Linked DNA regions of Catalinimonas alkaloidigena. The protein of the gene in region 1 binds, or shares a complex with, the protein of each later gene. Links are inferred from orthologs where the notes say so. Each region holds a gene or a part of one and is shown in the gene's direction. Other genes may lie near its edges.

Region 1 (3,150 bases):
TCGTCCATCGGGTCGTACAACGCCTTCGCAGTCCTGGCCGATCTGGGCGCAGCGTTCCACCATCCGACGCGCGACTTCCACGTGGGGTTGGCGATTCGGAACCTGGGCTGGATTTTCGATACCTACGCCCCGGGCGCTACGCGACCTACTTTGCCGCTCAACGTACAACTGGGCCTGAGCTATAAGCCCGAGCACATGCCGCTGCGCTTTTCGCTCACGGCCCACCACCTGGAGCGCCCCGACATTGTCTACCTCGACCCGTCCAAACCCGGCACGTTGGACGCGAACGGGCAGGAAGTAAAAGAAGAAAAAAAACTGGGCGACCAGATCATGCGCCACCTGGTGTTTGGGGGCGAGTTTGTATTGAGCCCCAACTTTTACCTGCGTGCCGGGTATAACCATTTAATTCGACGCGAGTTACGTCTGCAAAGCCGGTCGGGGGGAGCCGGTTTTTCGATCGGCGCGATGGCGCGGATCAAAGCCTTCGAAGTGGCCTTCGCGCGTGGGTGGTACCACGTGGCCGGAGGGACCAGTACCCTGACGCTGACCAGTAACCTGCACTCGGTTTTCCGCAAGAAAACCCCCGCTGCCACACCGCAGTAAAGTTTAAGATGAAACCCTTTTTATTATGATTGAGCAGAACCAATACCTGACACCGCGCGAGATTGTGTCAGAACTAGATAAATACATCATTGGGCAAAAAGACGCCAAGCGCAACGTGGCCATTGCCCTGCGCAACCGCTGGCGGCGCATGAGCGTCGACTCCGACATCGCCCGCGAAATTGTGCCGAACAACATCCTGATGATCGGGGCCACGGGCGTCGGCAAAACCGAGATTGCGCGTCGTCTGGCCAAAATCGCCGATGCGCCTTTCACCAAGGTAGAAGCCTCGAAGTTTACGGAGGTGGGCTACGTCGGGCGCGATGTCGAAAGCATGGTGCGCGACTTGGTCGAGCAGTCGGTCAACATGGTGAAACAGCGCAAAAAAGAGGAAGTAAAAGAACGCGCTACCGAACAGGTAGAAGAGGTGATCCTCAACGCTTTGATTCCCGCGATGAAGCCCCCGCGCTCCGTTTCGACCACCAACCCGGCTGTGGAAGGGGAAGTACCGGAAGACGACTACACGCTGAATCAGAAAACGCGGGAGCGCTTCCGTGAAAAACTGCGGAACGGTGAGCTGGACGACCGGAAAATCGAAATCAACATTCAGCAGAGTCCGGCGTCGGGCATGGGGATGATGGGCCCCGGCGGCATCGACGAAGTGTCGATGATGAACCTCCAGGAAATGCTGGGCAACATGCTGCCGAAAAAGAACAAGAAGCGCCGGGTGTCGATTGCAGAAGCGCGCAAGCTTTTGCTCGAAGAAGAAGCGTCCAAACTCATCGACATGGATGAAGTGAAGGAAGAAGCCATTCGCAAAGCCGAAAATACAGGCATCATTTTCATCGACGAGATCGACAAAGTCGCCAGCGGAAGTGGCAAACAGGGCGGCCCCGACGTGAGCCGCGAGGGCGTACAGCGCGATCTGCTGCCCATCGTAGAAGGGAGCGCCGTCACGACCAAGCACGGCGTCATTGCAACCGACCACATTCTGTTCATCGCCGCCGGCGCCTTCCACGTCTCCAAACCGTCGGACCTGATTCCGGAACTACAGGGGCGTTTCCCCATCCGGGTCGAACTGGACAACCTGACGGTCGACGACTTCTACCAGATTCTGAAAACTCCGCGCAACGCGCTCACCAAGCAGTATGCCGCTCTGCTGGAAGCCGAGTCGGTCGAGCTGACGTTCCAGGACGAAGCCCTGCGGAAACTCGCGGAAATCGCTTTCCGCATCAACTCCGACGTCGAGAACATCGGGGCGCGCCGCCTGCATACGGTCATGAGCCATCTCCTAAACGAGCTGATGTACGACGTGCCCGACGTGATCGGACCCAACGCCAAGATCGTCGTCACGGACGATATGGTCGAGGAACGGCTGCGCGATCTGGTGAAGAACCGCGACTTGAGCCAATACATTTTGTAACGCGTCCAACGCAATATGACCTCACAAGGCCGCTCGTACGAGTGGCCTTTTTTTATGCGCTTCCGGTCCGCGCTCCCTGGCCACTATTAGGGAGTAAAAGCTTGCGCGAAACCGACGGGGGTTGGGTAAATCGCAGAAAGCGGGTTTTTACAGGATTAGCAAGGAAATGCGATGCTGTTAATAAATATGTGGCAATTTATCGTACTTTATTACATCCCTTTTTCTTTCCACCGAATTTGCCCTACGAGCTGATAATCAGCGATTTATCGAAATAGTCGAAAAATATTGTATTAATCTTTGAATTATTTTTGTCTTATTTGTATCATTGTGAGGAAAGAGATAAGAATGACGGGTATCTCTCGAAATATGAAATAATACAGATGGATACATACACGTGTCCCACTGTCGCGAGTACGAAGGATCGCAAGAAGAACGTGGTATAAATGGCGTCTGAAAAAGGGCCCTTCACACCACAACTACCTGAGGATCATACGCGAGCTTCCTTCCGAAAGTCAGTAAGTTTCTAAAATAAGCTAGTTATAACAGTAAGCAGTCTAAAGAAAAGACTGCTCCAAAATAGGTATGTGTCCTTTGCAATAGCCCTTGCAAAGCAGTGCTCTCTTGTTTCTTGTGCGCAAGGGGTCGCTGCTGTGGGCTATTACAAGGCCGTGCTGCTTACTCTTTGATCACCATCTGCTTAAACCAGTCATGTCACACTTTGTACGCTGTTCAGCCAGGCGAAATACCATTCCGTCTGTGCTCCACTTTTTGCATCGGCTCATCGGTCTGCATGCTCCCCTCTCGTTACCCCTTTTGCTGGCCCTGACGCTGGTCAGCCCGCAGACCTGGACCCACGCCGCGTCGGCCCCGTTGCGCGCGGCAGGTGCTACGGCCGCCAGCGTTCCGCTCGACGATCCGATCGAGGTCAAGGTGAACTTCATGAGTGAGTTGCTCAACAACGACAGCGGCGATACCCTCGAAGCCCCGACGGGGTATCTGAAAGATTTCGGGCAGGCGTACGGAACACGCCAAACACCGGAAGGCTACGACTACGGTTGGAAGCGCGTAAGCGACGGCCAACCGTTTGACGTTTCTCAGCATGCGCTGGACAACAGCAATGGAAGTGG
Region 2 (3,135 bases), on another replicon or contig:
TACGGTGCTACCCGCGGCGTTGCAAGTGAAGTATGCGCGTGGCTTTCATTTCAGCAAACAGGAGGCGTATACGCTGTTGCACCTGCACCCCGGGGAGGATACGCTCACGTTGGTGTTGGTACCTCGCGATCAGTCCGGGTCGATTGCGCTGGTGGAATCACCCCGCATTTTGGTGCCTGTCCAGAAGCTGGTGGCGCTCTCTACTACTCACGTGGCGCTGCTCCACGCGCTTGGGGCCGATTCGGTCCTCTCCGGGTTGATGCGGCTGCAAGACGTCTACGAACCCACGATCCGCAAACGTGCGGCCGCTGGTAAAGTGGTAGAGGTGGGCGTGGCGTACGAGCCGAATCAGGAAGTGATTCTGGGCTTGTCGCCCGATGTCGTCATGGTGTCGGGAGGGGCCAGCGGAGAAAATCGGCGTCTGGAAATTGTACAGGAGGCAGGCATTGCGGTATTGCCCAACACCGAATGGCTGGAGCCGCATCCGCTGGGGCGTGCCGAATGGCTCAAGGTAATGGGGGCATTGCTCGGCCAGGAACACAAGGCGGCCCAGGAGTTTGAGCGCATCGCCACTGCTTATGAAACGCAAGCTGCCCTGGTGGACCGCGTCGACAGTCGTCCGACCGTGGTGGTGAACCTCCCTTACAAAGACACCTGGTTTGTGCCGGGCGGGCAAAATTACCAGACGCAACTGCTGCACGATGCCGGGGCCGATTATCCGTGGCACGATGCCGGGCAGCAACAGTCGCTGCCCCTTAGCTTCGAAGCGGTATATCCCATCGCCCTGGAGGCGGAGGTCTGGCTGAACACCGGTACCGCCACCACCCGGACCGCTATCCGCGAGCAAGATGCCCGGTATGCCGACTTCCGGCCGATGCAGACGGGCCGGGTGTACAACAACACGCGGCAGATGGACGCCGAAGGCCGGAATCCGTACTGGGAGCGCGGCGTGATCGAACCGCACGTGCTACTGGCCGATCTGATCAAAATCCTGCATCCGGAGTTGCTGCCCGACCATCAGTTGCAGTATTATCAGCAGTTACCTTGAAGATTTGTCAGGCCAAGTCGGCGGTTTAGGCAGAGTTTTACCTTCGGCACCATTCCTGTGCAGGCACTCCCTTTTTGAATGTAACTGAACGAATCATGAAAATACACGCCACAACCGTCGTCGGGATTTTGCATAACGGACAAATTGCGTTAGGTGCCGACGGACAGGCTACGATGGGAAATACGGTCGCCAAAAGCAACGTACGGAAGGTACGCTCGCTGATGAACGGCAAAATCCTGACGGGCTTTGCGGGATCTACGGCCGATGCCTTCTCGCTGATCGACCGGTTTGAAGAAAAACTCAACTCGTACGGGGGCAACATGCGCCGCGCGGCCATCGAACTGGCAAAAGACTGGCGTACCGACCGGTACTTGCGCCGGCTGGAGTCCATGCTGATCACGGCCACGCAGGGGGAGCTGCTCATCATTTCGGGAACGGGCGACGTGCTGGAACCCGATAACGAAATTGCGGCCATCGGTTCGGGAAGCATGTATGCACAATCGGCCGCGCTGGCCCTGAAAAAGCATGCGCCACAGCTCACCGCCGAAGAGATGGTGCGCGAAAGCCTCAACATCGCCGCCGACATTTGTATTTATACCAACCACAACCTGGTGATCGAAACGCTGAAGTAGCGTTCTGACCATCAACCTTCTTTAAAAGACCGGGCCGTTACGCGTCCGGTCTTTTTTTGTATCGGCAAGAGGGCGTGCGCCTGGGCCAAATTCCGTTACTTTGCCCGTTAACGCAATAGCTTTTCATGAACGCAAAATCTTTTGGGTGGCTGTGGCTCGTCATCGCGGGCTGTTCTTCCGTACAACCCGCCACCACCGACGAAGCGGTCCTGCCCGCCTCGGCACTGTACCCGGTTGGACGGAGCCTGCCTGCCCCGCACGGAGGCGTGGAGCTGATCGGCTCGGCCGTGCACGTGGGCTTCCGCTTTGCGGGTGATAGCTGCCGGGTGGTGGCGCACCTGACGCAGCCGGGAGCGCACAATTACCTGCAATACGAACTGGATGGCGTCTACCAGAAGCGAATCCGGGTAGCCGATACCAGCCGCAGCGAAATCACCATTCAGGCAACGGGCGAGGGGCCGCAGACGGTTTGGCTCTACAAAGCCACCGAAGCGCACACGGGGCCTATCATCCTGGACGAAATTGTGGGGCAGGGGGTGCGTTCCCTGAAGCGTCCCGAAGCTCCGTTCATCGAATTTATCGGCAACAGCATTACCTGCGGGGCCGCCGCCGACCCGTCGGAAGTGCCCTGCGGAACGGGCGTATACCACGATCAGCACAATGCTTATCAGGCGTACGGACCGCGTGTGGCCCGGGCGTTGGGCGTCAACTACCTGATGAGCTGCGTCAGCGGCATCGGGGTGTACCGCAACTGGAACAGCGACGGCCCCACCATGCCGCAGGTCTACGAAAAGGCCGATTTGCAGCAGGACAGTGAACGCATGTGGGAATTTGATGCCTACCGGCCTGCGGTGGTGAGCATTGCGCTCGGTACGAACGACTACAGCAACGGCGATGGCCAGCGTCCCCGGCTTCCTTTCGATCCTGAAGCATTTGTCAGCCACTACGTTGCGTTTGTGCAGCAGGTCAAGGCGCACTACCCCGAGGCGCAGATTGCCCTGTTGAGCAGTCCCATGGTGCAGGGCGGGCGGCGCGATACATTGCAGCAATGCCTTACCGCCGTGAAAACGCAGGTCGACGCGTTGCATCCCGCCGCGCGGCCCGTTGCCCTCTATTTTTTCGAGCCGATGCAAGCCAGCGGATGTACGGGCCACCCGAGTGTGGAGGAGCACGCCCGACTGGCGGAAGAGTTACGGCCGTTTTTCCGGAAGCTGTTGCAGCACACGAACTGACCTAGCGCCGGGCAGCCATGATTTTCTGGATGTATTTGCCCAGAATGTCGAATTCGAGGTTCACCGTGTCGCCTTCTTGCAGGAACTGGAAGGTGGTGTGCTGGTACGTGTAGGGAATGATCGTCACACGAAAGGCATCGGCTTCCGAGTGAAAGACGGTGAGGCTAACGCCGTTGATGGCAATCGATCCTTTTTCGACCGTCAGGTTGCCCGTCGAGGCATC

What was found.
Region 2: the proteins of hslU (region 1) and hslV are in contact, whole or in part, in a solved structure (PDB 1G4A), measured with the Escherichia coli proteins. The link is inferred for Catalinimonas alkaloidigena from one-to-one orthologs.

What each region holds. Positions count from the first base shown.
Region 1 is NZ_FNFO01000007.1:82,063-85,212, forward strand. Bases 1-2,825 are described here. They hold hslU (ATP-dependent protease ATPase subunit HslU), read left to right. Parts: upstream 1-628; coding sequence 629-2,023; downstream 2,024-2,825. Other genes in these bases: porQ (type IX secretion system protein PorQ), read left to right, coding at 1-603; BLR44_RS17340 (malectin domain-containing carbohydrate-binding protein), read left to right, coding at 2,780-2,825. Outside these bases: more of BLR44_RS17340, read left to right, coding at 2,826-3,150. UniProt on the Escherichia coli protein: ATPase subunit of a proteasome-like degradation complex; this subunit has chaperone activity. The binding of ATP and its subsequent hydrolysis by HslU are essential for unfolding of protein substrates subsequently hydrolyzed by HslV.
Region 2 is NZ_FNFO01000005.1:282,289-285,423, reverse strand. The notes cover bases 102-2,911. They hold hslV (ATP-dependent protease subunit HslV), read left to right. Parts: upstream 102-1,143; coding sequence 1,144-1,680; downstream 1,681-2,911. Other genes in these bases: BLR44_RS14885 (SGNH/GDSL hydrolase family protein), read left to right, coding at 1,806-2,911; BLR44_RS14895 (ABC transporter substrate-binding protein), read left to right, coding at 102-1,048. In the rest of the region: more of BLR44_RS14895, read left to right, coding at 1-101; more of BLR44_RS14885, read left to right, coding at 2,912-2,912; BLR44_RS14880 (riboflavin synthase), read right to left, coding at 2,914-3,135. UniProt on the Escherichia coli protein: Protease subunit of a proteasome-like degradation complex believed to be a general protein degrading machinery. The complex has been shown to be involved in the specific degradation of heat shock induced transcription factors such as RpoH and SulA.